3 regions of the Solibacillus sp. FSL R5-0449 genome follow, and region 2 is predicted to be linked to each of the others. Evidence: predicted binding sites of a transcription regulator. Region 2 holds the regulator's gene; each other region holds the start of a gene.
The links. Region 2 encodes LexA, which represses DNA repair genes until DNA is damaged. Its sites were predicted from a motif close to CGAACATATGTTCG; they were not measured.

Region 1 (11,102 bases), 1.7 Mb from region 2:
AAGAAAAACCTGATCGACTGGCTAAAAGTTCGTTCTCGTCCGTTTTTATTCTCAACAGCATTACCACCAGGGGATGTAGCGGCGATTACACGCGCGGTAGAGATGATTATGGAATCGACAGAGCTGCATGACAAGCTTTGGGAAAACGGTCAGTATTTAAAAGACGGCCTAGCAAAACTTGGCTTTAATATTGGGGAATCGGAAACACCGATTACACCATGCATTATCGGCGAAGAAAAGCTAACACAACAATTCTCGAAACGCTTGCTTGAAGAAGGCGTGTATGCAAAAGCAATCGTGTTCCCGACAGTACCAAAAGGAACAGGTCGCGTGCGCAATATGCCAACAGCGGCCCATACGAAAGAAATGCTTGATGAAGCATTAGCAATTTACGAAAAAGTAGGCCGTGAGTTAGAAGTAATTAAATAAACGATATTAAGCTCAGCACTGTTTAGATGGTGCTGAGTTTTTTTGTTTTGTTGTGAAAGTTCAACTTTAGAGCCTTCTATGGTTTAATAAATTTCAAAATGGCGATTATCTGTACAGAAGTGTCTATTAACTGGGGGAAGTGGCGATTATGCGGATGAAAGTGGCGAATATATTTAATAAATGGCGATTATCGTTAATAAAATGGCGAATATACTTACACAGCCAATTCTCAAACTGCTTTTTACAATGAATTGGCGAATAAGCTTAGATATTTGGCTATTAAAGTAAGGAGAATGGCGAATATAAATTTGCCATTCTCTTATACAAAGTTGAAGCATGTCTTCATTTTGACCATCATTCAAATTGTTAAACCTTATTATTTCACAACCGTCTGCGCAAACAGACCAAGCTTCGCAACACGGTGCATTGCTTCGCGCAAACGTTCTTCATCGACGAGCAGCCCGACGCGAATATAGCCTTCGCCGTACTCGCCAAACCCATTGCCGGCTGCAACGGCAATATCCGCTCTTTCCAGTAAAAAGTCCGCGAACAGTTCACTCGTATATGGTGCAGGTACAGGAAGCCATGCAAAGAATGAACCTTTCGGAGCGGTCACTTCCCAGCCGATTTTATGAGCTTCTTCAACGAGCACATTGCGGCGGCGCTCATATAATGCACGCAATTCCTCAACACAAGATTGTTCTTCATTCAGTGCTACTGCTGCAGCATGCTGAATCGCCGGGAACTGGCTGCAAAACAGATGGTCCTGAATAATATTGATCGCTTCAATCATTTTTGCGTTACCAACAGCAAAGCCGATGCGCCAGCCTGCCATATTGTATGATTTGGACAATGTATAAAGCTCAATGCCGACTTCTTTTGCACCGGGTGCCTGCAGGAAGCTTGGCGGGCGTTCTCCATCAAAGCCGAGTGCCCCGTAAGCGAAGTCATGGGCAACCGCAATGTTATTTTCTTTAGCGAACTGTACGGTCTGTTTAAAAAATTCGGGCGTTGCGACACCGCCAGTCGGGTTGTTCGGATAGTTTAAATACATCATTTTTGCCCGGCTTTTAATTTCTGCGGACAATGCCTTGTATTCCGGCAAAAAGTGATTTTCCTCTTGAAGCGGCATCGTATCAAACTTCACATCCGCAAGTGCGACACCGGATAAGTAATCCGGATAACCCGGATCAGGAAGGAGCATATAATCACCCGGATTCAGGAGACCAAGCGGAAGTTCGACTAAACCGATTTTCGTTCCGCCAAGGATGGCCACTTCTGTAGTGGGATCAATGTCGATATCATACTCACGTTTATAAAAGTCTGCAGCTGCCTGCTTGAGCTCTGCAATACCACGGAACGGAGAATATTTGTGCGTTTGCGGATCGTTTGCCGCATTTTGCAGTGCCTCCACAATATGTGCCGGTGTTGGCTGATCGGGATTCCCTTGACCTAAATTAATCACATCGCGCCCTTGGGCTAGCGCTTCATTTACTTTGTTTACAAGTGCTGCGAAAAACTGTTGAGGTAACTGCTGCAGCTTTTTCGAGAATTCAATCATTCTTTATCACCTCTGAAAAATAGTAAGGTTAATGTTAGTCTAAAACTTCACTTAAGTAAAGTGAAGATTTTGACAACTTATAATGAGATGTTACAATGAGTACGAATATGCGAAAATAGATTCGCACGGAATATTTAAGGCGGTGGCAGTTATGAAAATTGGTTGTATTCAATTGAATGTTGGTTTTGGCAAGGTTGATGAAAACTATGAACGCGCGGAGAAGTTTATTCGAGAAGCGGTAGCAGGCGGCGCGGAAATCGTTGTATTACCGGAAATGTGGAATACAGGCTATGCGCTTGAAAAACTGGAAGAGCTGGCGGACGAAAATGGGGAACGTACGAAAGCATTTTTAAGCAGGCTTTCAAAAGAATTGGCGGTACATATTGTAGGTGGATCGGTATCGGTGAAGCGTGATGATAAGTTTTACAATACGATGTACACGTACAGTCGTGATGGGGAGTTAGTTGGCGAGTACAGTAAAGTGCATTTATTCCGCTTAATGAATGAGCATTTGTATTTGGAATCCGGCAGTGACATGAACCGTTTCGCATTAGGCGAACTTGAAGCAGGCGGAGCGATTTGCTATGATATTCGCTTCCCGGAATGGCTGCGTTCCCACGCGTTGGATGGCGCTAAGGTACTGTTCGTACCTGCACAATGGCCAACACCACGTATTGACCACTGGAAAATATTACTGCAGGCGCGAGCAATTGAAAACCAGTGCTTCGTCGTTGCGGTAAATCGTATTGCCCGTAAAGTGGAAAATTTCAATGGTCAGTCAATGATTATCGGGCCATGGGGTGAAGTGCTTTGGACAGGCGCAGAAGATGAGGAGCTGGCGATTATTGACGTTGATTTTTCAACAGTTGATGAAGTGCGCGGCCGCATCCCTGTATATGAAGATCGCCGTCCGGGTCTCTATGAAAAAGTAATAAAAGAATAAATTTTAAAGCGTACTGGATGAATGCCGGTGCGCTTTTTTTGCATTTAGCAGCAAATTAACTCACTGATACATAAAAAAATCTCTCCAGAACCAAAACAACCACTACTTTCCACTTGCCATCTCACACGTCTCATTTTAATATAAGAACAAATGTTCGATACAAGGAGATGAGCTTTATGTATGAAAATGCGCCGGAACGTTCGATTATTTGTATTGATATGCGCAGTTTTTATGCAAGCTGTATTGCGTCGGTTGAAAATTTAAATGTAATGGAAGTCCCGATTGCGATTGTCGGAAATTTTCAGCAAAAGGGAAGTGTTGTACTTGCAGCATCCCCTCCGATGAAAAAGCGCTTTAATATTCGCACAGGTTCGCGATTGTACGAAATCCCGCCACATCCGGATATTCGTCTTTTTGAGCCGCGGATGTCATTTTTTATACGCATATCAATGGAAATTACACGTCTGTTCAACGAATTCGTTCCAAAAGAGGCCATTCATGTATATAGCGTCGACGAAAGTTTTATCGATTTAACCGGAACCGAAAAATTATGGGGACCGCCTGAAGAAACGGCAAAATACATTCAGCAGCTCGTTTACAACCAATTTGAAATTCCATGTGCAGTCGGTTTCGGCCCAAATATGCTGATGGCAAAATTGGCGCTCGATATCGAAGCAAAAAAGACGGGATTTGCAAAATGGACATATAATGATGTACCGGAAAAACTGTGGCCGATTATGCCGCTATCCACGATGTGGGGAATCGGCAGCCGTACGGAAAGAACGCTGAATCATATGGGCATTTACTCGGTCTATGATTTGGCGCATGCCGATTTAGCGTTACTAGAAAAGCGCTTCGGCGTTCTCGGCAATCAGCTGTATTACCATGCGTGGGGAATCGATCACTCGACAGTCGGTGCGCCGATTATGCAAGGACAAATCAGCTTCGGCAAGGGGCAGATGCTGATGCGCGATTATCGCAGTCGAAAGGAAATTTTAGTCGTATTGCTGGAAATGTGTGAAGACGTGGCGAGGCGGGCGCGGGAAGCGAAAAAAATCGGACGGACGATTTCATTAGGGCTTAGCTACAGTAAAGATGCCTTCGGGGGTGGATTTCATCGTTCACGCACAATCGATGAGCCGACAAACGATACATTGAAAATTTTCGAAGTGTGCAAGCAGCTGCTTGACGAATTTTATGCCGAACGACCGGCACGCAAAATTACGATTACATTAAGCAATATTGAAAGCGAATATTCGATGCAGCTCAGCCTGTTCGATGAAATGCGTTGGCGCAACCGCAAGCTCGGAGAAACGATGGACCGTTTACGTACGAAATACGGTACAACAGCGATATTGCGTGCTGTTTCCTATACGGAAGCAGGTACTGCACTGACACGGGCTAAATTAGTAGGCGGGCATAAACAATAAGGAGTGAAGGCGATGAACAAGGATAGAGGAACAATTAAATGGAACGCAATGATGCTGCCGGAGCATGTCAAACTATTGCGTGAATGGCAAGAAGAGGACGCACTTGTTACCCAACCCCAACTCGACGAAGCCCAGTTAGAACAAATTAACATCAATCTGCAGAGAGCCTACACAGAGCATTGCCCGATCCAACTAAAAGTATGGGAGCAAACAGGCCACTATACAGTTTCCGGGGCAATTCAAAAAATCAACATCCACGAACAATACGTAAAACTGACAAACAGCGAAAAAATTCAGTTCCACCATATTTATGAAGCGCTATTGGATGAGTAGACTTTCCAATTGTCCAATAAAAAATAGAAACGATAAAACCAGATATTAAGCAAGTTGATTGGAATGGAGGGGAGGCGACTCCAGCGGGAATAGCGCGAGCGAGAGACTACAGGCTCGAGCCGTGCCCGCGGAAAGCGTCCGACCCGGAATGGAAATCAACCCCATTTTAGAAAGAGAAATTAATTTCTCTCAATCTTATAACGAGAACCACCCTAATAGAAGCAATTTTTCTATTCGAATATTTCACACGTACAAATGTATTGCTCAAAAAGAATATTTTTAACGTATTGTTTTTTACAAAAGAACACCCTATAATAAATTTCATGAAAATGTTTGAACATCAAGTTTTGTGGATGGCTCTATGTATTTTCCACAAGGACATTTGTTTTAATAGATGAGAAATAATAGACGGTATATTCAGCGGTAACAGGCTGAAAAACTGTCTTTTAAAGGATAGGGAGGCTTCAGCTTGAAGAAAATTATGGTGACCGGTGCTTTAGGTCAAATTGGTTCGGAATTAGTAGAGAAATTACGCCATACGTATGGCACAGATAATGTATTGGCAACAGATATTCGAAAAATTGATCAGCATGAAGGTCCATTTGAAGTATTGGATGTAACAGATGGGAAACGCATGCACACACTTGCCCATGATTTTGGTGCAGACACGATGATACACATGGCTGCATTACTCTCGGCAACAGCAGAAAAAAATCCGGTATTCGCCTGGAATTTAAATATGGGCGGTTTAATGAATGCACTTGAAGTGGCACGTGAACTGGATATGCAGTTTTTCACGCCAAGTTCAATCGGCGCGTTCGGTCCTTCTACGCCAAAGGACAATACACCACAAGATACACTGCAGCGCCCAACAACGATGTACGGTGTCAATAAAGTAGCAGGCGAATTATTATGCGACTACTACTACACACGTTACGGACTGGATACACGCGGTGTCCGTTTCCCGGGGTTGATTTCTTATGTGACGCCACCTGGTGGAGGAACGACGGACTATGCGGTAGATATTTATTATAAAGCAATTGCGGAAGGACGCTACACATCGTATATTGCAGAAGGTACGTATATGGATATGATGTATATGCCGGATGCACTGCAGGCCATTGTTGATTTAATGGAAGCAGACCCGGCAAAGCTTATGCATCGCAATGCATTTAATATTTCGGCGATGAGCTTTGAGCCGTCTCAAATCGCAGCCGAAATTAAAAAGCATATTCCTGGCTTCACAATGGATTATGATGTGGACCCAATTCGTCAGGCAATTGCCGACAGCTGGCCAAATGCAATCGACTCATCAGCAGCGATTAAGGAATGGGGCTTTAAAGCAAGCTACGATCTGGAAAAAATGACGGTCGATATGCTGGAAAAACTAAAAGTACGATTAGCGCAAAACGCAATTTAACTTATAGAAGCGAGTGAAACTGTTGGCAAGCAGTTCACTCGCTTTTTTATTTTATAGGGCTGCCTGCGGATAGCCTTTATGAAAAGCGAAATTCAGTAATTTCCATTTTCCGCAGAAAAAAGAAATTGCTGCATTATTGACAAAATATTTTCATTTTTCAGTATATTATATTAGAATGATGTTGTGGGAGAAATTAGGAGGCGTTTTATCAGTAATGGGGATTGCCGGTAAAAGATAACGTCTCATAAAAGGGGGAAATATATAATGATGATGCAAACACCACTCGTTCTAACAGATATGATTAAGCGTGCAGAAACGTATTATGCACACAAAGAAATTATTTCACGTACAAGTGAGGAAAAGGTTCATCGCCTTACATACGGGCAATGGGTGAAACGCACAAGAAAGCTGGCGCACGCATTAACCAAGCTGGGCATGGAGCGCGGCGACAAGATTGCGTCGTTTGCCTGGAATCAGCACCGCCATTTAGAAGCATATTTTGCGGTTCCATGTACAGGTGCAATTTTGCATATGGTTAATATCCGCCTGTCACCGGAACATATTGCGTACATTATTAATCATGCGGAAGATAAAATAATTTTAATAGATGAAGATTTAGTGCCGCTCATTGAAGAAGTGCAGTCGGAGCTGAAAACAATTGAACATTACATCATTATGGCGGATGGGGAGCTGCCGGAAACGACTTTGCCGAATGTACTGTCATACGAGGCATTGCTGGAAGAAGCAGATGAAAACTTTGCGTTCCCGGAAGATTTGGATGAAAATGCGCCGGCAAGCATGTGCTATACAAGCGCAACAACAGGAAATCCAAAAGGGGTCGTGTATACACATCGTTCGCTCGTACTGCATTCCATGTCGATTTCAATGGTGGATACGATGGCAATTTCAGAACGTGACACAATTTTACCGATTGTTCCGATGTTCCATGTCAACGCTTGGGGGATGCCGTTTGCAGCAGTGAATGTAGGGGCGACGCAAGTATTGATCGGCTCTCAGTTTACACCGTCATTAATATTGGATTTCATTGAGCAATACAATGTAACGAAAACCGCGGGTGTCCCGACAATCTGGCTTGGCGCATTGCAGGAGCAGGAAAAAAGAGCACGTAATTTATCGACATTACAAGCTATTTTCTGTGGAGGGTCTGCTTCACCAAAAGGGCTTATTAAAAAATATGAAGAAATGGGCGTCAATTATATTGTGGCATACGGCATGACGGAAACTTCACCGATTGTTTCAATGTCACGTGATATGTCACATATGGATGACTGGTCATTGGATGAAAAAATCGAAACACGCGCGATGCAAGGTTTAACGGTTCCGGGGATAGAGTCAAGCATCGTCAATGAAAACGGTGAAGTACCTTGGGATGGCGAAACAATGGGCGAGCTGCGTCTGCGTGGTCCATGGATTGCGGCAGAATATTATAAAGATGAACGTACAGCGGAAGCATTTTCTAATGGTTGGCTATATACAGGTGATATCGCGGTTCGTTCAAAAGAGGGATTCATTAAAATAACAGATCGAACGAAAGATTTGATCAAATCCGGTGGTGAGTGGATCTCGTCCGTTGATTTGGAAAATGCGCTCATGTCGCATGAAGCGGTATTTGAAGCGGCGGTCATCGCCATTCCACATGCGAAATGGCAGGAGCGTCCGCTGGCATGTGTTGTCCTGAAAGAGGGAGCAAATGCAACTAGAGAAGAGCTAACGTTATTTTTGGAAGGTCAATTTGCTAAGTGGTGGTTGCCGGATGATATCGTCTTCTTAACGGAAATTCCGAAAACTTCTGTCGGGAAATTCTTAAAGGCAAAGTTACGCGAAAATGTGAATGAAATTTATCCACAGCTCCAACTATAGTGTGGAATGAAATAAAAAACGGGAAAGCATCGAATTACCGAGCGTTCCCGTTTTTTGTCGTCCCGCCTACGAAAAAGCGTTTCATAAGGGAGAGTCCTAAGTTGAAAAGGAAAATAATGAGTGCAACACGAAAGAATGCGACAAAGTATTGCCAAGTCGTTGTGCTGTCAATGAACAGCTTTGGCATGCTATCGACTAGCACATAAGTAAAATAACCGGCAATCGCGACAAAAAACAAACCCGCAAAAAAGTCCTTTACATTCATCTTGAACCCCCACTAAATAGATTTAATCAAAGGATACCATATAAAGGAAACAGAATATATATATAGAAGAAAGTAGGATGCAAAGGTACTGATTGAAATGGGGGAACCCACTTATTCACTAGTCTTTGCATCCTCTTTATAAGCAACGACTAAATTACAGCCGTCTTCTTCGTTGCCTGTACAAGCGCTTCGATTGTTGCCCAGTCTTGCTCAACGAGTGCTGTAACAATTTTACTGCCGACAATTACGCCATCCGCAATGTCACCAAAGCTTTTTACATGTTCAGTCGTAGAAATACCGAAACCTGCCAATACCGGAATATTGCTTGCTGCTTTCAAGTTTGTAAAGTGACCGGCAAGTTCTGTGGCAAAGCTTGCGCGTTCACCGGTAATACCGTTTACCGTAACCGCATAAACGAAGCCTTCACTTGCAGCGGCTAATTTTTTAATTCGTTCAGGAGGGCTCATCAATGATACGAGCTGGACGAGTGCAATGCCGTTTTCCTTTAACGCATCATGCAATAAGGCACTTTCTTCAAAAGGCATATCCGGTACAATCAGTCCTTCGACACCACCACGTTTTGCATCCTCTGCAAATACTTCAATTCCATAAGCCAGAATCGGGTTTAAGTACGTCATGACAACGAGCGGAATATGGATTTCCTGTGCAAAGCTTTGGAGTTCATCCAGTACCTTTTTCAATGTCACACCTTTGGCAAGTGCCCGTTCACCGGCTTGTTCAATAGTTGGTCCATCAGCTACAGGATCTGTAAATGGAATGCCGACTTCAATTGCGGAAACCCCGATTTGCTGAAGCTTTAATATAGTAGGTTTTAATGTTTCAAGCCCGCCATCGCCTGCCATAATATAAGGAACAAATGCTTTATCCCCTGCTGCTAATACGTTTTCTAGCTGTTTTTGCAATGTCATTTCACGCCACCTCCAAGTTTATCCATTAATGTGTGAACATCTTTGTCCCCGCGTCCTGATAAGCAAACAACAACAATTTCATCGGCAGGTCGGTCCTTGGCAAATTGACTTGCATAGTAAACTGCATGTGCGCTTTCCAATGCCGGTAAAATTCCTTCCGTTTCACATAACAGCTTCACACCTTCAAGTGCCTCTTCATCTGTAACAGAAGGGTAGGCTGCACGACCTGTTTCATGTAAATGGCAGTGTTCCGGTCCAACTCCCGGATAATCAAGCCCCGCAGAAATTGAATGCGCTTCTTGAACAAAGCCATTGTCATCCTGCAATAAATACATGAATGCACCGTGAAGGACACCGGTTTTCCCGACATGAATTGCTGCCGCGTGTTTGTCGGTATTGACACCTGAACCTGCAGCCTCCACTCCGTATAATGCTACATCTTGATCTTCCACAAATGGGTAGAACATTCCGATTGCATTACTGCCGCCACCGATACAAGCAATAACTGTATCCGGAAGACGTCCTTCCTGCTGTAAAATTTGGGCACGTGTTTCATCCCCGATGACACGCTGGAAATCACGGACAATTGTAGGGAAGGGGTGTGGTCCAAGTGCCGATCCTAAAATGTAATGCGTATCTTCTATATGCGTAACCCAGTGACGCAACGCTTCATTAACTGCATCCTTTAATGTAGCGGAGCCTTTTTCTACTGCAACAACTTTTGTCCCGAGCAGCTCCATACGGAAAACGTTCAGTTGCTGGCGGCGTACATCTTCTGCCCCCATATAAACGATACATTCCATATCAAGCAATGCACACGCAGTTGCCGTTGCGACACCGTGCTGACCTGCACCTGTTTCAGCAACAATTTTTTTCTTCCCCATACGTTTTGCTAAAAGTGCCTGGCCAATCGCGTTATTTATTTTATGTGCACCAGTATGGTTTAAATCTTCTCGTTTTAAATAGATTTTCGCACCGCCGACTTTTTTCGTTAAACGCTCCGCAAAATAGAGGGGAGTTTCACGTCCGACATATTGCTTTAAATAATAGTCAAGTTCTTCCTGGAAAGAGGGGTCCTTTTTTGCTTCCTCATATGCAAGCTCCAATTCTTCAAGTGAAGTCATCAATGTCTCGGGTACAAATTGCCCGCCGAATCGCCCAAAACGTCCTTTTACTGTCGTCATAAAATCAACTCTCCTTTTGCTGTTTCAATAAAATTCGTAATCGCTGCTGAACTTTTTCGACCATCCACTTCTACACCACTTGAAACATCTACCGCAAATGGCTCGACAAGCATAATCGCCAATCCAACATTTTCTTCATTTAGTCCACCTGCCAAAATGACCTTTTCAAGCGGGATTTTCACTTTATCAAGCAGCATCCAGTCAAAAGACTTTCCGCTTCCTCCACGGAAGTCAGTTCCAGGCGCATCGAACAAATAATAGTCCACATCATATGTTGCCGCACGTGTCACATCGTCTTCGCTACGAATCGAAAATGCTTTAATTGCCGGCAACCCGATTTCCTGAATCTGATCAGGCGTTTCATCTCCGTGATACTGGATATAATCGAGTCCGACTTCTTTTGCAATTTGACGAATAGTGGCTGGTTCCTCATTGACAAAAACCCCGACTTTTTTGACCGTACTCGGAATTGCCTTTGCCAGTTCCACTGCTTCCTCTACCGTAATGCGTCGTTTACTGGGCGCAAACATAAATCCGATAAAATCGGCACCTGCTTTGACCGCTGTTTCCACATGTTCAATTTCTTTTAATCCGCAAATTTTTACTTTTGTCATCGATTTTCGCCAACCTTTGCTGTTATGTCGATTTGTAGTGCTTTAAGTGAATTTTTGACGTCTCCGCTGCGCATTAATGCTTCGCCGACTAATACTCCTTTTGCGCCAGCATT
Region 2 (11,102 bases):
TGACCAGCATGCAGCCCAGGAGCGGATCAAGTATGAGTATTTCCGGGATAAAGTCGGAGAAGTGAATGCAAACGAACGTCAGACACTCCTTATGCCGTTAACATTCCATTATGCTGCAGATGAAGCATTGCGTCTGATGGAATCGAAGGAAGCACTAGAAGAAGTAGGAGTTTTCTTGGAAGAATTCGGGCTTTCTTCATTTGTTGTACGGGAATATCCAACATGGTTCCCGAAAGGCGAGGAACAGGAAATTATCGAGGAATTAATCGAACAAGTGTTAAGTGCAAGGAAAACGGATATAAAGAAATTACGGGAAGATGCGGCGATTATGATGAGCTGCAAAAAATCGATTAAAGCGAACCACTATTTAAACAAAGAACAGATGGAAAGGCTGATCAATGATTTACGAAATGCGGACAATCCGTTTACATGTCCGCATGGAAGACCTGTACTCATTCATTTCACGTCTTATGAAGTGGAGAAAATGTTTAAACGCGTAATGTAATTCATACACAAGGGGATGGTTTTATGGAGCAAAGGTCATTTTTTGTCACCATGTCAGACGGGCATGAGATTTTCGTCCGTACGTATGCACCGAGTAAAAAGCGTATTGGACATATTCATATTTTGCACGGGATGTCGGAACATAGCGGGCGTTATGAAAATTTCGCTGAAAAGCTTTGTGACGAAGGATACTTTGTAACTGCTCATGATCATCGGGGACATGGTTTTACAGCGCAAAAAAACGGCATGTTCGGTTATTTCGGACCTGAAAAGGGTTTTGAACGTGTTGTAGAGGATGTTGTAGAAGTGCTCTCCTATTTAAAGAAAGAAACAACAGAGCAGCCTATTTTATTCGCTCACAGTATGGGCTCGTTCATAGCCCGCCGTTTTATTCAACAATATAGCGATAAAATTGAACGGTTGATTTTATCGGGAACGGGATCGCCGACATTGCTTCATAAGGCAGGACATATTATCGCGAAGCAGCTGGTAAATATGCAGGGGGCACAAATACAGAGTGATCTTATGAATGATCTTAGTTTCAGCAGTTTTAATCGAAAAATTAAGAATGCGAAAACAAACTTCGACTGGCTTACTACCGATGAAGAAGAGGTACAAAAATATATTGCCGATCCATTTTGCGGTGTAATCCCGACGAATCAATTTTTCGTTGATTTAACGGGAGGCATGCTGAAGATGGAAGATGAACAGGCTAATGCGCGTATCCGGTCTGACTTAAAAATACTCGTGGCAAACGGGACATACGATCCGATTGCAGGTCCTGAAGCAGAAGGAGCGTTTCGAGTCGGAAAACTGTTTGCACAGGCAGGTGTAGAGCATGTGAAGGTGCATATATTTGAGGGGATGCGCCATGAGATCCTTAATGAAAAAAAGAAGGAAATAGTAAAAGAAATAATTGTACGGTGGTTAAAAGATGAATAATAAAATCGATGTCGTGGCCATTATCGGTCCTACAGCATCCGGAAAAACAGCGCTAAGTATCCGCTTGGCAAAAGAGATTGACGGTGAAATTATAAACGGGGATTCCATGCAGATCTATCGCCATATGGATATCGGAACGGCCAAAATTACCGAAGCCGAAATGGAAGGTGTGCCGCATCACTTACTCGATATTAAAGAACCGACGGAAGGATTTTCCGTTGCGGAATATCAGCAGCTTGTTCGCGGTAAAATTGAAGAGATCCAAGCCCGAGGAAAAATGCCGATCATTGTCGGAGGAACGGGGCTATACGTACAATCTGTCCTGTATGATTTTCAGTTTGCCAAACAGGAAGTGGATGAAGCAGCACGCGAAAACTATTATAAAGAACTTGAAGAACTAGGTCCTGAAGCGATGCATGCAAAACTCGTGCAATTGGACCCGGCTGCTGCCGCATCCATCCATCCGAATAATACAAGACGTGTTATTCGGGCACTGGAAATGGTAGAACTGGGAGGAGTTTCTCGAGCGGAAGAGCAATTCAACCGGGGAGATATTCCGTTATATAACCATTTTATTATCGGGTTGGATATGGATCGTGAAAAGTTATATGAAAGAATTAACTTACGTGTGGATCTGATGATGGAAGCAGGTCTTGTTGAAGAAGTACGGGCATTATATGATGCGGGAATACGTGATGTTCAGGCGATTAAAGCAATCGGCTATAAAGAATTGTACGCGCATTTCGATGGACTTATTTCACTTGATGAAGCAGTGGAGCAGATTAAACAAAACTCCAGACGCTATGCGAAGCGCCAGCTTACCTATTTCCGAAACAAAATGGATATTGCGTGGATCGGAAATGATTGGAATAAAATAAAAAGTTTGTTTGAAACTCATTAAAAATAAAGGGAAATTTTGTCCGCATAACGAATAGGTAACTATTGCATGTATTTTATGGTAAGGGAGATTGAACAACGATGAAATCGATTAATTTGCAAGATACTTTTTTAAACAATTTACGTAAAAATAATGTTTTTGTAACGGTATTTTTGTTAAACGGCTTCCAATTAAAAGGACTTATAAAATCATATGATAATTTTACCGTACTATTGGAATCGGAAGGCAAACAGCAGCTTATCTATAAGCATGCAATTTCTACTTTTGTCCCGTCCAAAAATGTAGCATTATCGGAAGAAGAGTAACGCCACAGCCAAACTTGTAGCGAATTTTGGTTTGATTGATTATAATGACTAAGACGCTATAAGTATTGGAGGATTTTTGATGAAAACGATGACAACAGATGAACTGATCAACTTACTCGATGCAAATGAAGATTTAAATGTAATCGATGTTCGTGAAGATTTTGAAGTGGAACACGGAATGATTCCAGGTGCTGTACATATTCCACTTGGCTCAATCCCTGAACGTACTAATGAACTGGACAATTCAAAATCCTATATTGTCGTATGTAAAGGCGGCGTACGCAGTGCGAATGCATGCGAATATCTGGCAGAGCAAGGTTTTGATGTAACGAATTTAGATGGCGGAATGATGGCCTATGATGGAGAATTAGAATTTAAATAATTTTCAAGAGAAAGGGAGTGTCGGTTGATTCGACACTCCCTAAATTTATGCTACTTTGTATAATGAATTTTTTTCGATGGCAGGCTCCAGCCTTTTGTATAGGAATATATGCGCAAAATAGTAATGATAACAAATAATATATATAAAAACAGATCGGCCGAAAAAATTTTAAGGCCGATTAAAAATCCTGCACTGGCCGCCCATACCCCATAAATTTCGTGCCGTAATATAATAGGTCTTCTGCCGGCAAGCAAATCTCGAACAACCCCTCCTCCGGCACCTGTCAACACTGCTGCAACAATGACAGCCACAATCGGTAAATCCTGATGTACCGCATGCATGGCCCCTTGAATGGCGAAGGCGGATAGGCCGATTGCATCGGTCACATTTCCCCAACGATTCCAATGTTTAATTAGATGATGCGGAATTAAAAAGAAAATCGTAATTGCCAAAAGAGCAATTTGAAACAAAAACTCCTGGTTCCATAATGTCGATACCGGAAGACCAATCAAAATATTTCGAATGGCACCACCCCCAAAAGCTGTGACAATCCCTAATATGTACACCCCAAATAAATCGTACTCTTCTTCCATTGCCACAATGGCCCCGGAAACGGCAAAGGCAATTGTTCCGATCAAACTAAATACTTCCCAAGCCATAAACATCTCTCCCTTAATGTCCTTTCGACCATGACAATAGCAGTTTTTCAAACATTCGTCAAAACTATTTTTTTTCATGTATAATGGATACAGTTTGAACAGAATGGAGTAGTAAAAATGGCATTTCAATCAATATTAACAGCTGAAACATTAACACTTGCAGCAAAAGTGGAAGAAAAAGTCCGCACTTATCATCAGGAAGTGGATGAACGTGCGTTTTATAATCAGCAAAAGGTACTGGCAGCTTTTCGTGAAAATCAAGTAAGTGACTTTCATCTGCATCCTTCAACAGGATATGGCTATGATGATGAAGGCCGTGATAATTTAGAGCGTGTCTATGCGCAAACTTTCGGGGCAGAGGCAGCGATTGTACGTCCCCAAATTATTTCTGGGACACATGCAATTACATTAAGTTTATTTGGTGTATTGCGTCCTGGTGATGAATTGGTCTATATTACAGGCAAGCCATATGACACACTTCAGTCGATCGTTGACGGGGGCGAAAAAGATACAGGTTCTTTAAAGGACTATAAAATCGGCTATTCCCATGTAGATTTAATCGATAACAAGGAAATTGATTGGGAAGGTGTAAAACAGGCAGTAAACGAAAACACGAAAATGATTGCGATTCAGCGTTCAAAGGGTTACGCAACGCGTCCATCATTTACGGTCGAACAAATTGCTGAAATGGTTGTAAAAATACGGGTGATCGCACCGGACGCTGTGATTTTTGTCGATAACTGCTATGGTGAATTTGTAGAGTTGCTTGAGCCGACAGAAGTTGGGGTAGACTTGATGGCTGGTTCATTAATCAAAAATCCGGGTGGGGGCTTTGCTAAAATTGGCGGATACATTGCAGGTCGCGCGGATTTAGTGGAAAAATGTGCCTATCGTATGACATCACCGGGAATCGGTGCAGAAGCAGGGGCTTCGTTAAATACGTTGGCAGATTTTTACCAGGGCTTCTTCATGGCACCACATATCGTAGCACAAAGTTTAAAGGGTGCAATTTTTACATCGGCAATGCTTGAAGAAATCGGTATGACGACATCGCCGCATTACACTGATGTCCGTACAGATCTTATTCAATCGGTCTCATTCCAAACGGCGGAACAAATGGTAGCATTTTGTCGAGAAATCCAAGCTGCTTCACCTATTAACGCCCACTTTGCGCCTGAGCCTGCCTATATGCCGGGTTATGAAGATGATGTCATTATGGCGGCAGGTACGTTTGTCCAAGGTTCAAGTATCGAATTAACAGCAGACGGTCCAATTCGACCGCCATTTACAGCATTCATCCAAGGTGGCTTAACATATGAACATGTAAAATATGCCATTTGTACTGCGGTCCAAAAACTTAAATAATATATTAGGAATCGTCCTTTCATTGGACGATTTTTTATTGTGCATAAAATTCGCTTTATTCTGTCAACTATTTGCTCATTTACAAAATTAATGTGAGTTTTTCTGACATACATTTGACATTGTTAATAACAAGTCGTAATATAACTTTAAGGGAGGTGAATTAAATTGAGTAGTGAAATTCGACGTTCAATGCCACTATTATCGATAAGTATCGTCATGCAATTAACGGATCTGACAGCAAGACAAATCCGTTATTATGAAGAGCATGATTTAATTCAGCCGCACCGGACAGAAGGAAATCGACGCATGTTTTCTTTAAATGATGTCGATACTTTACTGGAAATCAAAGATATGCTTGAACAGGGCATTAATATGGCAGGGATCAAAAAAGTTTTTGCTTTGAAAAATGACCCTGCAGCTCAAAAAGCAAATAATGATATTTCAGATTCGGAATTACGCAAAATTTTACGTGAAGAAATGCGTCAGGCACAACGCATGCAAAAAACATCGTTACGCCAAGGGGATTTATCGCGCTTTTATCAATAGCGCGTAAATTATAAAAGATCGAGTAAAATCGGTACTGAACAAATTTAGGAGTGTGGAATTTAGTGGGCAAATATACAAAAGACGATATTAAACGTCTAGTAGAAGAAGAACAAGTAAAATTCATCCGTTTACAGTTTACAGATATTTTAGGAACAATAAAAAACGTAGAAATTCCTGTGAGCCAACTAGATAAAGCATTGGACAATAAAATGATGTTTGATGGTTCATCAATCGAAGGTTTTGTGCGTATTGAAGAATCAGATATGTACTTATATCCGGATTATGATTCATTCATGGTCTTCCCATGGACAGCTGAAAAAGGGAAAGTAGCACGTTTCATCTGTGATATTTACAACCCGGACGGCACACCATTTGCTGGCGATCCACGTAACAACCTGAAACGTGTATTAAAGGAAATGAAAGAGCTAGGATTCACGGATTTCAACTTAGGGCCAGAACCGGAGTTTTTCTTATTTAAACTGGACGCTAAAGGCGAACCAAGCTTGGAAGTAAATGACCACGGCGGTTATTTCGACTTGGCACCGACAGATTTAGGTGAAAACTGCCGTCGCGATATCGTATTGGAACTAGAGGAAATGGGCTTTGAAATTGAAGCATCTCACCATGAGGTAGCACCAGGACAACATGAAATTGACTTTAAATATGCGGATGCAATTACAGCTTGTGATAATATCCAAACATTTAAATTAGTTGTTAAAACAATTGCACGTAAACACGGTTTACATGCAACATTCATGCCAAAACCTTTATTCGGTGAAGCCGGATCAGGAATGCACTTCAACGTTTCATTGTTTAATGGAAAAGAAAATGCCTTCTTTGATGAATCTACTGAATTGGGTCTATCTGAAACAGCGATGCAATTCATGGCAGGTATACTTGACCATGTTCAAGGTTTTACGGCAATTACAAACCCGACAGTAAACTCTTATAAACGTTTAGTACCAGGTTATGAAGCACCATGTTACGTAGCATGGTCTGCACAAAACCGTTCACCATTAATCCGTATCCCTTCTTCTCGCGGCATTTCAACACGTGTAGAAGTTCGTTCGGTCGATCCATCAGCAAATCCATATTTGGCGATGGCTGTAATTTTAGAGGCTGGTCTTGAAGGAATTCGCAAAAAATCAACACCACCACCAGCAATCAACCGCAACATTTATGTGATGAGTGAAGAAGAGCGTAAAGCAAACGGCATCGATAACTTGCCTGCAGCTTTAGACGACGCTTTAAACTTACTTGCAAAAGATGAAGTTGTTCAACGAGCATTAGGCAACCACATCTATGCTAACTTTAAAGAAGCGAAAGAAATTGAGTTCGACATGTACCGTTCAACTGTCCATCAGTGGGAACGCGACCAATATATGAAAATGTACTAAGAAGAAAGCGCTGGAGCAAAAACTCCGGCGCTTTTTTGCGTAGTATGATGTTGAGGTCTGTTTCACATAATGAATGACAAAGAAACCGGCAATAACATGCCGGTTCTAAACTTTTTTATTTATTGCCGTTTTGGAATTTGTTCTTACCAAATTGTCCCGATGCTTGTTGTTTTTTAGCTTCGGCCTGCTGGTTTTGCTGTTTCACTTGGTTAACATCTGTTTCCATGCCGAACTCAGCGCCCATTGAAGAAAGCTTCTTCTGTAAACCGCTGTTTGCGAACAAACCGGAAGCTTGTTGCTTTTTGGCTTCAGCCTGCTGGTTTTGCTGCTTCACTTTGTTTACGTTAGTCTCCATCCCGAATTCAGCATTCAAGGAACTTGATTGCTTTTGTAAAGCGCTGTTAGCAAATAAACCAGAAGATTGTTGCTTTTTAGCTTCAGCTTTTTGGTTTTGCTGCTTTACTTGATTAACGTCCGTTTCCATACCGAATTCGACGTTTTTATTATTGATGTTGTTTTTATTTTTTGACATCAATATCACCTCCTGAAATTATTCTGTTCAGAGGTTGTTTTATTATGCGGTTAAATAATTTGCCAATTTTTAAAAAGGAGATTGAATCTTGCCTATTGGTGCTGTATATATTAACCAAATACTGTTTAAAATAGAATAGGAATCAACTGTACTGATTATTGAGAAGAACGTTATGTATGACGGACGATTACATCATATAATAGTAAGTGACAAATAATTTTACTAATGTAAGAGGAGGAAATTATGGAACTCGATACAATGATGCAAGAGTTAGAGGCTCTTGGAAAAGAACGTACGAAAAAGATCTATATGTCCAATGGAGCAAAGGAGCCGTTGTTCGGTGTAACGATCGGCTCAATGAAACCGTTCGTAAAACAAATAAAAATAGATCAGGACCTGGCTGAAAAACTCTATGCCACAGGCAACTATGATGCAATGTATTTTGCAGGTATCATTGCAGATCCGAAAGCGATGACTGAGGAAGATTATGAACGCTGGATAAAGCAGGCCTATTTCTATATGATTTCTGATTATGTAGTTGCCGTAACATTGGCGGAATCCGATATTGCGCAAGAAGTAAGCGATAAATGGATTGGCAGTGGTGAAGATCTGAAAATGTCGGCGGGTTGGCATTGTTACTGCTGGCTGTTAGGCAATCGTAAAGACGAGGAATTTTCAAAGGAAAAGTTAATGGGTATGCTTGTGTATGTAAAACAAAATATCCATAAGGCACCTCAACGCACTCAAGTGGCGATGAACAATTTTGTCATGACGGTTGGTGTTTCATTTAAACCTTTACATGAAGAAGCCATGCAAATTGCAAACGAAATCGGTCCAATTGAAACGAAACGTGAAGGGAAAAAACCGGGTCTGCTCCATGCTTATGCGGAAATTGAAAAGCAGGTGGAAAAAGGGCGGATCGGTTTTAAACGCAAATATGTACGTTGTTAATTGTAAAGAGTTATACCTTGTTTTTTCACAATAAAATTGTATAAACTAAAATCAGAAAATTTCAAGGAGGCTTATTACATGAAAAAAAGTATTGCTATCGATATGGACCAGGTGCTAGCTGACTTTTATTCGAAATTACGTGTTACATATAACGAAAATTTCGGAACAAATTTTACAGATGAAGAGTTTCTTCGGACAACTCAGCGTGATTTGCCTCGAGAAGATGCGAAAAAATTGTTTGCTTTATTAAATGAGCCGGACTATTTCAGGGATTTAAAAGTGTTGGATGAAGACGCAATTGAAGTTATTCAAGATCTGCAGGAGCATTATGAAATTTTTATTGCGACAGCTGCTATGGATGTACCGGGATCATTTACAGCGAAATACGAGTGGTTAATGGAGCATTTACCTTTTATTAAAACACAGAATATTGTATTTTGCGGTAATAAGGCGGTTATACATACCGATTATTTAATTGATGACAGTCCGCGTCAGCTAACGGCATTCAACGGAACGGGGATTTTATATTCGATGCCGTACAATCGCTCAGAAGAAGGCTTTATGCGTGTCCATAACTGGAAAGAAATAAAAGAATACTTTATAAAACAAATGGAAATTGTTTGAAAATCAAAGGGTTGCGAAGATGCAATCCTTTTTTATTTTTGTAGTCATTTAGTATAACGAAATAGTATAATTTAAATTATTGGAATTATCTATAAATTTTAAGGAGATAGAAATAATGAAACCGATGATTGGATTAACAATGTATGATTTTGACAAGAAATTGGATATTAACAATGCGTATTTGACTTCAATTGAACAGGCGGGAGGTATTCCCATCTGTATTCCGAATGCTACAGAAGAAAACGTGGATGCATTATTAAATATAATCGATGGCCTTGTTTTAATCGGGGGAGCCGATATCGACCCATTGCTGTTTAATGAAGAACCGCACCGCCATATTGGAAGTGTTGTAAGAAAACGAGATGACAGCGATCTTTTATTAATGAATGAGGCCTATAAAAGACAAATGCCTATTCTAGGAATTTGCCGCGGACAACAGATTATGAATGTAGCATTTGGGGGGACGATTATTCAGGATATCCCATCCCAAGTGGAGAATACAATTTTACATAAACAACCTTCAAAGCGCGGGGAATTGGCACATACGGTTGAAGTAAAGACATCCAAATTCAAAGAAATTTTTAAAGAGGACTCATTCCGTGTCAATACCTTTCACCATCAATCGGTCGGAAAGCTTGGGGAAGGGCTCGTCATTTCGGCTGTTGCGAAAGACGGGATCATAGAAGGGATAGAACATGCATCACATCCGTATTGTGTCGCGGTACAATGGCATCCGGAAGAGTTGGCTCCAATTGGAGACGTTTATGCACAGCGCTTATTTAATGGCTTTGTAGAAGCATGCAATAAATAATGGAAAGCTCAGTCGTCAACGGCTGGGCTTTTTAGTTTGAAAATAAAAAACTTGCCGATTCTATTAGAATGGCAAGTTTATAATTAATGGATATTTCGATAGAGGCCGACTACTTTACCTAAAATAGAAACCTGGTTGACAATGATCGGTTCCATTGAGCTATTCTCAGGCTGTAGACGGAAATGAGTTTTTTCTTTGTAAAAGCGCTTGACTGTCGCTTCATCGTCTTCCGTCATAGCTACAACAATCTCTCCATTGTTCGCAGTCGACGTTTTTTTAACGATGACATAATCCCCATTTAAAATACCGGCTTCAATCATGGATTCTCCCATAATTTCAAGCATAAACAATTCCTCTTCCGGTGAGCCGTAAGCATCAGGTAACGGGAAATATTCCTGAATATCCTCGATTGCAGAAATAGGCAGACCAGCTGTAACTTTACCGATTAACGGAACATGAATGACGCCTTGTTTCGCGATGTTCATCTCTTCCTGGTCCAATATTTCAATGGCACGCGGCTTAGTAGGATCACGGCGGATAAGCCCTTTACTTTCTAAACGAGCTAAATGCCCGTGGACAGTTGAACTGGAAGCTAAACCGACTGCTTCTCCAATTTCGCGAACTGATGGCGGATAGCCTTTAGCACGAACTTCCTCTTTTATAAAAGTTAGAATAGCTTGCTGCCGTTTTGAAATTTTTTGTGTCAACTAACTCACCTCTTTATCATGCTATTTTTCTTAAGGTAAGTATAGCAGTATGCGAACATGAATGCAAACATAAGTTCGAAAAAACGGTTGACAAAAACATATGTTCGTATTATTATGAGAACAAACATTCCGAACATACATTCGAAAGAGGGTTTTTCTAATGAAAAAAGGTAAATTAAATGGCTTCACATCAATGTTTCTACTATTCTCTGTACTCATGATGGTTTTATTCATGATGCAGGATGATAAAATTGAATTATACGAACACGTAAGCATAGAACATGGTGATACTTTATGGTCGTTGGCAGAACAATATCGTGGTAAAATGGCTAAGCATGATTGGATCAATGAAGTAAAAAAGGAAAATGGAATGCTGGATGAAAAAGTTGTTTTAGGACAAGTATTGGTTGTACCTGTAGAAAAAAATTCACAATACATTGCTCAGCTGAATGAATCCTCCGATATGCAAACGATTAAAG
Region 3 (11,102 bases), 520 kb from region 2:
CATACGAAGCTGCGCACTACATACGGCTATGAAATTCTGCATGAAGACGGCACCGTTGCAGTAACCGCGAAGTCTCAACATATTTTAGTGAAAAAGGAAAACTTCCGTCCGGTCGCATTGAAAAAGATTGATGCAGCATGGGATGCCAAATATGCGGAAGTTGCGAAAATTCAAAGTTAATCGACATGTCCTGTTAAATTAATAACAGGGCATTTTTTCTTTAATGAACAGAGGAATATTGTTATAATCATATACGACCAAACGGAACTGTATATAAAAAAACTATGAGGGAGGTGTGTTCATGGCACCAAAAACAATCGCAAATATTCAAACCCGCTGTCATATTTTATTGACGAATACGGCACGCGAAGCGATGAAGGAGCATGTTCCAGATGAACACGCCTTTTTTAATTTACAGCAATATTTCATTGTCGCGCTTGAAAAAGTATCGGTCGATGCAGAACAAACGCATTTGAGCATCTTTTTTGATAATGATAAAAACGTAAAACTAAAAAATAAATTTGACGAACGCGTCGTCATTATGGACTGTGTATTTGACCGGAAAAACGGACTAGTGGCGAAAAGCTTTCGAACACGCGGCAAAGGGACACCGGTTGTCACAAATCGCCGCGCGACAATGAAAATCCACTTCGTCGCTTCCCGTATTAGTGGCCATACATACCAGGAACCGTTTCTAAAAGCCATCGATGAACTGCCGATTGCACAGGAACGCTTTGATTATGTCAATAAACGGATCAGCAGCTGGGAAGGCTATTTAAAAGTGTTAAACAAAAATGCGGACATTGAAGATATTCATGCCCGTTTTTCAAGTGTCACATTTGATGCAGACTTTTCTCATATGACCGTGCGTATTAACAACCTCGATAAAAAGCAGTGGAAACAGCTGGAGGGCCTTAGTGCGCGTTTGCGCGGCTATGTCCAGGAAATCGGGGATGTGGCAAAAATCCGCCGCAACGAAAATACTGTTGAAATTGCCTTAAAACCGTATTACAGCAATTTGGCGCGGAGAAATGAGCTTCAGTTCCAATCGGAAGACATCGAATTTTCCAATGCCGCGACGAAATCACAGCTAAAACGCTTATTAAAAGGGTTTGAACGGTTAAAAGAAGGATTGGCTGCAAATGCGAATCTCGAAACAATTTTATTCGAAGATAAACCGGTTATTGCCGAGCGCAAAAAAACGGTTCCTCTCGATTTTCATAACCGGCTGAATCAGTACCAGCAGCAGGCAGTCGAAGGGGCAATGAGCTCTGAAGATCTGTATGTTATTCAAGGTCCGCCGGGTACCGGTAAAACGACGGTAATTTCGGAAATTTGCTATCAAAATGCAAAAGCGGGTCTGAAAACGCTTGTTGCTTCCCAATCGAACTTAGCGGTCGACAATGCATTAAGCCGGCTTTTATCGAACAAAGATATCCGGATTTTGCGTTACGGCCGTACGGAAAGCATTGAAGAAGAAGGGAAGAAGTTCATCGAGGAAAATGTTGCGTCGTATTGGCAGGAGCAGACGTTTGAAGCAATCGGCCATGAAATTTCGCTGCATGAGAAAAAAGAACAGCTTTTAAATGATGAAATCAATGTAGCGCAAAATGAGATTGATGCGCTTAAACAAAAACAAAAAGAGCTGGAACTTCAAATTGAACAAAAAGAAGCGGCAAAGGCAGAATTGCATGTTCTGGCCGAAAAGATTCTGGCATTAAAAAAAGAATTGACCGAATGCAAAAAAGAACTGGAAGACAATGAACGCAAATTGGAGAAACTGCAGGCGACAGGAAGCACAGTAGCCGAGACCGTCGCTAATTTCGAACAGCAAGTAAAAGACGGATTGTCAGTCGAACAACTGACAGAACAAGCGCAACAGTTGAAAGAAGCGCGAGAAAACTACCAGCAGCAACTTACGCAAAGTCATTATAAGGCACAGCTTGATCAATTCCAGCAGCGTTTTGCTGCAGTTAAGACGAAAATCGAAAAGGCCAATGAGACGTCACAGTATGATCTGCTCGTCGATAAAATTGCTTCGTTGAAAAAAGTGTACGAAATAGAGGAGTTCATGAGTGAATACAATATTCGCCGGAACTATGCGATGGACCGCTTACTTACAGCACTTGATCGAATTCAGCCGCAAATGGAGCAGTATAAGCCGATCAAAGATGTGAAAGAACGTCTGGAAAAGGCGTTGCACTACAGTGAAACGGTGTTAGGAATCCATGTAACACCGGATAGGCTGGATATGGGGCATCATTATACACTTGAAGAGATTCAGGAGTTTTTGACAAAGCTGAGTATCGCTTTTAGGGACCGCCGCGTAAATGCTCAAAACGGCACCCGCTCCATTCAGGGAATTCATTTGCGCATGCAATACATCGAGCAGCTGAACAATAAATATATGGATGCGATCCGTGAAACCGTACTTATTTTCGAAAAGCTGAAAGAGGAAATTATCCTACAGTTCAAAGAGCAAAATGATGTGAAGGCACAGCATCTTCAGCAGCTGGAGGAAGAGGCAACAACGATTAAATCCCAAATGGATACAATCAACGAAAAAATCGATCCGTCGATAACGCTGAATCATACAACAGATGAGCTGGAAGAACTGCTCGCAACAAATGAACTGGATCAGATGAAAACCGAAACACAGCGCCAAAACCGTGAAAAAGTGGAGCTTCAACTGAACAAAAAAGCGGAAGAGCTGGTAGTTTTAAATGAACAGATTGCCCTTGGTACTGAGACGGTTGAACAGTTAACAGTGCGCTTTAAAGGGATCAACAGCGAAGGCGTACAGCTTGAAAAACGCCGCACAGAACTTGAACAGCTGACAAAACTGAACCCTGAGCAGGCAATCATTGAAGTAAACGAAAAAATTACACTTTTTACAGAAAAGATCGAAACGCTAGAAGTGAAAATTAGTTTGCTCCCGGTAACAGCAGAACTTCAAAACGAATGGCATGGTTTATTGAAAAATGCCAATGCCCATGACTTGGACGAAATCCGCAAATTGTACGTGAAACATGCCAATGTAATCGGCACAACATGTGTTGCCTCGGCGAATAAAGAGTTTATGGACAACTACCCGACGTTTGATGTCGTCATTATTGATGAAGTTTCAAAAGCAACACCACCGGAACTGTTACTGCCGATGTTAAAAGGCGCAAAAATTATTTTAGTTGGGGACCATCACCAGCTGCCGCCGCTTGTAGGCGATGCGACATTTGAAGAAACATTGGAGCAAGTTGTGAAGGAAAGTACAACATTTGAAGAAAAACGGGAGCTTGAAAAATTACTCGAAGAATCACTATTTGAGCGTTTATATAACAATTTGCCGTCGCAAAACAAAACGATGCTTGCCCTTCAGTATCGTATGCATAAAAATATTATGTCAACTATTACACCGTTTTATGAAAATGAATCCGAACAGCTGCAATGTGGGTTAGAGGATTCGGATGCTGTACGAGATCATTTCCTTGAAACATCCAAAATTACACGAAACCATCATTTGCTATGGCTCGATATACCGAATGCCAAACCGTATTTTGAAGAGCGGATGAAAGAAGGCTCGAGTTTATTCAATTTAGCTGAGCTGGAACAGATTAAACAGCAGCTGCTCGAATTAAATGCCGCAACGGAGCAGGCAAAGGCACAAGGTCTGATTCCACAAGACGCATTAAAATCGGTTGGCGTTATTTCATTCTACGCGGAGCAGGTAAAGCGCATTAATCGTTTGATCGAGCAGGAGATCAGTGTACCGCATTTACACATCCGTACTGGATCGGTCGATAAATTCCAGGGGATGGAGATGGATGTCATTATTGTCAGCATGGTGCGGAATCATGACAATGAGCGCGGAGAAATTGGCTTTGCGAAAGATTACCGACGTCTCAATGTTGCCTTATCCCGCGCCCGGGAACTGCTCATTATGGTCGGCAGTACCGAAATGTTTACGAAGCGTCCAAAGAGCGCGAAAACAAGGGATATGTATGCCCATGTCTTAACGACCGTAAAAGAACAGGACGGCTATTTTGCTGTGTAGAAACAGGGGGATTGGATTGAATGGATTTACAAGGAACAGTTTTACAGCTGCAGAAAGAACTCAGCCAAAACCCATCCATTGAAATTAAAAAGCAAATGCAATATGCCATTCCGATTCATACATTGGAAGTGAAATATCATCCCGTGATGCGCAATGCCATGGATATTTTAATGAAGATGATGCTCATTTCCTTTGAAAAGGCAAAACTGAAAAATGTGGAGCTCTTAGCCGAAATTTTATTGGTGGAACCGTTATTTATTCATGATTTGACGAATAAAATGTTACGACTCGGCATGATAGTGAAAGAACAGGAATTTGCGCTTACTGCTAAAGGGAAAGCACAGCTGGAATCGGGCATTTTTGAAGAGGAACTAGAAGAAACAAGTTACTTCATTCAATACAGTCCGATTCATGAACGGCCATTGGAGGGGGACCTGGAAGAATTCGCGGATTTGGAAGAGTTTCCGGAGCCTTTCCCGACAATGGATACAGAAGAAATTGAAGCGATTGAAGAAACATTGCTCGTTGATTTCATTCAACAGCAGCTTTCCGAACAACCGGTGGCGGAAGACGAAGTTCCGCACTATATAACGAGTGTTGTGTCGACGGAATCAATCCAGATTAATGATATACCGGTCCTATGTTTTTTATTGTTCGATCAAAAGGAAAACAGACATTTTGTACGTGTATACAATACGTTGACACGTGTATGGGATGAGCGGCTGGAAACCATCTTATTCAATATAGAAAAAGAACAGCTTCAGGATGAGTAAAATAATATTTTTTGAATTATTGCAAAACTATAAAGTACATGATACACTAATGACAATTTAATAGTCTTATCAAGAGAAGCGGAGGGACTTGGCCTTATGATGCTTCAGCAACCTCTAGTGTTACTAGAAAGGTGCTACTTCCAGCAAGGTGTTGACCTTGGCAGATAAGAACGGGTAAAAGCCCCTCTCAATTCTGTTTTGCTGGAGTGAGAGGGGCTTTTTATGTTGTTCTGGAACGGTTCGTTTCGCTCGTAAAACAATGCAATGCCTGAACACGACTGATTATTAAAAGTATTTTGAAATAGTTTATGAGGGGGAAAGTGAAATGCCGATTAATATTCCGAAACATTTACCGGCGGGTGAGCTGCTTAGAAAAGAGAAGATTTTCGTCATGGAGGAGGACCGTGCGAAAACGCAGCAAATTCGACCGCTAAATATTTTAGTGTTTAATTTAATGCCTGAAAAAGAGAAAACCGAGCTGCAGTTGCTACGCTTGCTCGGGAATACACCATTACAGGTAGATGTCACATTTTTAAATACAGCTACATACGAATCAAAAAATGTTTCCAAATCGCATTTAGATACATTTTACCGAACATTTGACCAAGTGAAGCACCGTCGTTTTGATGGTCTTATTATTACGGGTGCGCCAGTAGAGAAAATGGATTTTGAAGATGTCGGCTACTGGAACGAAATTACGCATGTGATGGACTGGGCAAATGAACATGTTACTTCAATCATGTATATATGTTGGGGTGCACAGGCTGCCCTGTACCACCATTTTGGCATTGGTAAATTCGAATTGCCGAAGAAATGCTCCGGTGTATATTCCCATGTGATTACGGATTTAACAGTAGATCTAGTACGTGGATTCAGTGACGAGTATGTTGCACCGCATTCACGCCATACATCGGTTTCGATTGATGAAGTACGAGCACATCCCGACTTGCGTTTACTCAGCTATTCGGATGATGCAGGGGTGTTTATCGTTCAATCGAAAAACAATAAACATATTATGATTACAGGGCATCTGGAATATGATGCAACGACATTATCGGATGAGTATTTCCGCGATATCGAGAAAGATCCGGACAATACGGATATTCCGGTCAACTATTTTCCGAATAACGATCCGCTGCAGGCACCGAAAAATGTTTGGCGTGCCCATTCGCATCTATTGTTCTACAACTGGCTGAACTACTACGTATACCAAGAAACACCGTACGAATGGCATTATGTTGATGAGAATATTGAATATCATATTTAGTGTGTATAAAATGAAACAAACCAGCAAGAGGTGGACTCCTGCTGGTTCGTTTTATTTAATCGCGACCCAGGCACGTTCGCGTTCGATTTGCAAACTGATTTCACGCCCGAAGAAATCGCTTAATAATTCATCTGTTAAAACCGTTTCCCGTGCATTGGCTTCGATATTTTTTCCGTCTTTCATTAAAAGCACATGGCTAAAGCAAGGCAGAATTTCCTCTACATGGTGAGTCACATAGATGAGGGTAGGGCCGTTTTCAGCTTGTGCAATCTGTTCAATCGTCTGCAGTAAGTTTTCCCGTTCGATTAAGTCCAGCCCGCCACACGGTTCATCCAATATGAGAATTTCGGGATCTGCCATAATGGCCCTTGCGATTTGAACACGCTGCCGTTCACCTTGTGACAAATGCTCGAATGATTTATTTGCTAAATGGTCACAGTGAAAATGCTTCATAATGGAAACCGCATGATCAATTTCTTCATCTGTCACTTCATCGAATAGTCGAAGGGCACCGAATTTTCCGCTGAGCACGATTTCAATCGCATTATCCTGCCAGTTGAAATTATCGATCATCGCGTTGCTTACCCAGCCGATCCGCGTCCGCATCTTCGGTATATAGGTCTTGCCATATGTTTCGCCCAATACTTGGACGCTTCCTTCATTTGGCCATATATAGCCGTTAATGACTTTCAACAACGTCGTTTTACCTGAGCCGTTCAACCCTAAAATGGCCCAATGCTGTCCCTTTTGGACATGCCAGCTTAAATCGTTTAAAATCTTTTTGTCATTGCGATATAAATGGATATTTTCAATATGTATCATTTTAAAAACACCTCCACTTATTACTATGCACTTTTTTCCATTGTTACGAAAGTATTTTTTTGAAAATTGTAACAATTCAAATGTAAAAAAAGAAAGCAAACGCATAATGCTTGCTCTCTACCTATTTTTATATAACGACACTTTCTACACCTGCTGCGCGGTGGAACAGCTTTCCGTTCCATTTGAGCGCCCATTGTACGACAGGCCCTAAGCCGAACGCCATAAATACCGTACCGACTCCGACTGGTCCGCCCAATATAAAACCTATTATAGCAACCGTTACTTCCATTGTTGTACGTGCACGGTTGACACTCCAGCCAAGACGGTGAACCAACAACAGCATTAACGTGTCACGAGGCCCTACACCAAGGTTAGCCACCATATACATGCCGCAGCCGAAGCCCAGCAGGATAACGCCAACAACAAATGCCAATGTTTGTTCAAACAGTGTATTCGCATCCGGTAATACAATCATAAATATATCAATAAAAATACCTGTCAGGAACATGTCCAAATACGTTCCGACTTTCGGCAATCTTTTCGTGAAAAACGTATCAACAGCCAGAATGAGCAAGCCTAAAATGATAGACCATGTACCGACCGTTAAGCCCAAGTTTTTTTGTAGTCCGATATGAAGGACATCCCATGACCCAACGCCAAGTATTTGTCCTTTGATCGTTAATGTCACGCCTAATGATAAAACAATGATGCCTGCAATAAAAAATACGCAGCGCCAATAAAATTCCTGTTTCGCTTTCACATATAATCCCTCATCAATCTTCGATATAATCCTTACTCATTATAACGATTGAATCGGCAAAAACGGATTTACTAAAATTTCGAAACATTTGAACTTTTCGACGGCGAATTGTTCGTATTAGAGAGCGATAAAAAGGTGTTTATTTTTCATAGGAATAAGTTAATTCATCGGATGAATCGGCGACATCTACAACTAAATGATGTTCGTTGAAAAACCACTCATCGGACTTTTCAATATAAAAATGAATATCTTCCACAACGGTTTCAATGCCTATTTCATGCGGCTGCTCCCGCGTCATCCCTAACGAAAACCCTTCATGAAAAGGTGAAGAACCTCCATACCTTGCATAAAAACGAATGAAATCGCCTTTTTCTACTTCCATTTCCTGTTTAAACCAAGTAAGTGCTTTTTCTGATAGTCTGATTTCCATATATTTCACCTCTACTGTCATTATGCAGGAAATAAAAAAAACTTACAAAGCTCGCGTTCTGAAATTTTGACTACAAAAAAAGACTGAAAGGAAACCCCTTCAGTCAATTAGTTAAAATCCTTTAATTTTCGGTTCAGTACCGGCTTTAATCCGTTTAATATTTTCACGGTGACGGTAAAAAATGAAGCCAGCCAATACGACAACTAAAATGAATAACGCATATTCACCCGTTATCATCCAATGACCGATGACATAAATCACCGCTGCAGCGGACACAATCATAGATGATAAGCTGACCATTTTTGTTAGTTTTAAAGCGATGACAAATACAATGATTAAAATTATAAATAACGGTAAATTATAGCCTAAAATAACGCCACCGCTCGTAGCAACCGCCTTTCCTCCACGGAAACTGGCGAAAATCGGGAACATATGGCCCGCAGCTGCGATGACACCCAAGATTAAAGGATGGACCGTGCTGTCTGCGAAAAACGGCAATAACGGAAGCAATACCGCAGCCGTCCCTTTTAATATATCAATTAGCAATACGGCGATGCCCGACTTTTTGCCCAATACTCGAAATGTATTGGTCGTGCCTAAATTGCCGCTGCCCTGTTGTCGAATATCCGTTTTGTAAAAAATTTTGCCAATCCATAAAGCTGATGGAATGGAACCGATTAAATAAGCACAAATAATAATTAACGCGTTGATCAAGTGTTGTGCTCCTTTCGAATTCAGAATTATCAGTTGGTACTAATAGTATGTATTGAATATTTTACAATGTTTTTTAATAGAAGGAAAGAGGTATTATTTTTTCGCCTATGTAAAAAACAGGGAAAAAGTTACATTTTATTGTTTGCTGCTAAAGGATATGCTTTTAAACGTTCGTTATTGGTGATACAATTAATCTTTGCAAAGCCTAAATCAGTACCTTTAAACATTGACATCATGCATATTTGAGCGTACGATTAGGTAGTAAATAGAACGGTTGTTTGTATTTTTGGAGGGGATTACATTTGGTAAAAAACCAAACCGGTATTTCGTATAATGAAGATGCCATTCAAGTATTAGAAGGTTTAGAAGCCGTACGCAAAAGACCAGGGATGTATATTGGTTCTACAGATAGTCGAGGTCTTCACCACTTAGTGTATGAAATTGTAGACAATGCAGTGGATGAAGCGCTTGCTGGATTTGGACATCATATCATCGTGAAGATTCATGAAGATAACAGTATTAGCGTGCGTGACCATGGTCGTGGTATGCCAACAGGTATGCATAAAATGGGCAAACCAACCCCGGAAATTATTTTCACCGTCCTTCATGCAGGCGGAAAGTTTGGACAAGGCGGCTATAAAACAAGTGGTGGTTTACATGGTGTAGGTTCATCCGTTGTAAATGCCTTATCAACATTTTTGGAAGTAACGATTTATCGTGACGGCCAAATTTACCGCCAGCGTTTTGAACAAGGCGGGAAGCCGGCTACATCGCTTGATATGATCGGGAAAACGAAGGAAACAGGAACACTTGTACATTTCCTGCCGGATCCATCGATTTTTTCTGTCGTTAAATATAATTATGATACTTTGGCAGAGCGCTTACGCGAATCTGCGTTTTTATTAAAAGGTTTAAAAATCGAACTGATCGATGAGCGCGGAGAAGGGAAGCATGAAATTTTCCATTATGAAAGCGGTATTGAGGCGTTCGTTACATACTTGAACGAAGAAAAAGATGTATTGCATCCAGTCAAATATGTAGAAGGCATCATTCAGGAAATTGAAGTGGAGTTCGCGCTGCAATTTAACGACGGCTATTCCGAAACAATTTTGTCATTCGTTAACAATGTCCGTACACGTGATGGCGGTACGCATGAAACAGGTGCTAAAACAGCTTTGACACGTGTGTTCAATGAATACGCACGCAAAATCGGACTGCTGAAAGAAAAAGATAAAAACCTGGAAGGCACGGATATCCGTGAAGGCCTGACAGCAATTGTTTCTGTCCGTATTCCTGAAAATCTGCTGCAATTTGAAGGGCAGACAAAAGGGAAGCTTGGTACATCCGAAGCACGCTCTGCCGTTGATACCGTTGTTTCAGAACAGTTAATGTATGTCCTAGAAGAAAACGCCGAGCTATCGGCTTCTTTAGTGCGAAAAGCCATTCGTGCCCAACAAGTGCGTGAAGCTGCACGTAAAGCACGTGATGATGCCCGTAACGGGAAAAAGAAAAAATCAAGTACGCTTCTGTCCGGTAAGCTGACACCTGCACAGTCGAAAAATGCTTCGAGAAATGAATTGTACCTAGTAGAGGGTGACTCTGCTGGCGGTTCGGCAAAACAAGGCCGTGACCGTACATTCCAGGCGATTTTGCCATTGCGCGGTAAAGTCATCAATACCGAAAAGGCTAAGCTGCAGGACATTATGAAAAACGAAGAAATCGCGACGATCATCCATACGATCGGTGCCGGTGTCGGAGCTGATTTCTCAGTGGAGGATGCCGCTTACGATAAAGTTGTCATCATGACCGATGCCGATACAGATGGTGCCCATATTCAAGTACTATTGCTGACATTCTTCTACCGGTATATGCGCCCGCTTATCGAAGCAGGGAAAGTGTATATCGCGTTACCGCCTCTTTATAAAGTTTCAAAAGGTTCGGGTAAAAAGCAGGAGCTGATCTATGCCTGGACTGAACAGGAGCTGAGTGCCGCAACGAAGAAAATCGGCAAAGGCTATATTATTCAGCGCTATAAAGGGTTAGGCGAGATGAATGCCGACCAGCTTTGGGATACAACGATGAATCCGGAAACACGTACATTAATCCGTGTGAAAATTGAAGATGGAGCACGTGCAGAACGTCGTATTACAACATTGATGGGCGATAAAGTAGAGCCCCGTCGTAAATGGATTGAATCAAACGTCAACTTCGGCATGGAAGAGGATGCAAGCATTTTAGAAAATGAATTCATCCAGCATGAGGAGGTTAACGAATAATGAGTTTTGTAG

Region 1: the regulator LexA is predicted to act here: its motif matches at 3,077-3,090, upstream of MKY27_RS02375 (UV damage repair protein UvrX).
Region 3: the regulator LexA is predicted to act here: its motif matches at 9,082-9,095, upstream of parE (DNA topoisomerase IV subunit B).

What each region holds. Positions count from the first base shown of each region.
Region 1 is NZ_CP150239.1:471,259-482,360, forward strand. Features, by position in the region: gene MKY27_RS02360 (glycine C-acetyltransferase) at 1-429, shown strand, start outside; gene MKY27_RS02365 (pyridoxal phosphate-dependent aminotransferase) at 806-1,987, opposite strand; gene MKY27_RS02370 (carbon-nitrogen family hydrolase) at 2,142-2,933, shown strand; gene MKY27_RS02375 (UV damage repair protein UvrX) at 3,110-4,363, shown strand; gene MKY27_RS02380 (YolD-like family protein) at 4,376-4,696, shown strand; gene MKY27_RS02385 (L-threonine 3-dehydrogenase) at 5,166-6,116, shown strand; gene MKY27_RS02390 (long-chain fatty acid--CoA ligase) at 6,384-7,997, shown strand; gene MKY27_RS02395 (sulfate permease) at 8,032-8,262, opposite strand; gene trpA (tryptophan synthase subunit alpha) at 8,412-9,191, opposite strand; gene trpB (tryptophan synthase subunit beta) at 9,188-10,375, opposite strand; gene MKY27_RS02410 (phosphoribosylanthranilate isomerase) at 10,372-10,989, opposite strand; gene trpC (indole-3-glycerol phosphate synthase TrpC) at 10,986-11,102, opposite strand, start outside.
Region 2 is NZ_CP150239.1:2,176,942-2,188,043, reverse strand. Features, by position in the region: gene mutL (DNA mismatch repair endonuclease MutL) at 1-505, shown strand, start outside; gene MKY27_RS10945 (alpha/beta fold hydrolase) at 529-1,446, shown strand; gene miaA (tRNA (adenosine(37)-N6)-dimethylallyltransferase MiaA) at 1,439-2,347, shown strand; gene hfq (RNA chaperone Hfq) at 2,425-2,649, shown strand; gene MKY27_RS10930 (rhodanese-like domain-containing protein) at 2,729-3,031, shown strand; gene MKY27_RS10925 (trimeric intracellular cation channel family protein) at 3,082-3,690, opposite strand; gene MKY27_RS10920 (methionine gamma-lyase family protein) at 3,808-5,055, shown strand; gene MKY27_RS10915 (MerR family transcriptional regulator) at 5,221-5,601, shown strand; gene glnA (type I glutamate--ammonia ligase) at 5,664-6,998, shown strand; gene MKY27_RS10905 (gamma-type small acid-soluble spore protein) at 7,114-7,530, opposite strand; gene MKY27_RS10900 (DNA alkylation repair protein) at 7,774-8,481, shown strand; gene MKY27_RS10895 (5'-3'-deoxyribonucleotidase) at 8,560-9,105, shown strand; gene MKY27_RS10890 (gamma-glutamyl-gamma-aminobutyrate hydrolase family protein) at 9,221-9,916, shown strand; gene lexA (transcriptional repressor LexA) at 10,000-10,623, opposite strand; gene MKY27_RS10880 (LysM peptidoglycan-binding domain-containing protein) at 10,784-11,102, shown strand, end outside.
Region 3 is NZ_CP150239.1:1,658,959-1,670,060, forward strand. Features, by position in the region: gene MKY27_RS08085 (thioesterase family protein) at 1-180, shown strand, start outside; gene MKY27_RS08090 (AAA domain-containing protein) at 302-4,048, shown strand; gene MKY27_RS08095 (nucleoside-diphosphate sugar epimerase) at 4,069-4,821, shown strand; SAM riboswitch class I at 4,885-4,992, shown strand; gene metA (homoserine O-succinyltransferase) at 5,147-6,088, shown strand; gene MKY27_RS08105 (ABC transporter ATP-binding protein) at 6,140-6,910, opposite strand; gene MKY27_RS08110 (YitT family protein) at 7,038-7,670, opposite strand; gene MKY27_RS08115 (HesB/YadR/YfhF family protein) at 7,810-8,100, opposite strand; gene plsY (glycerol-3-phosphate 1-O-acyltransferase PlsY) at 8,212-8,814, opposite strand; gene parE (DNA topoisomerase IV subunit B) at 9,117-11,090, shown strand; gene parC (DNA topoisomerase IV subunit A) at 11,090-11,102, shown strand, end outside.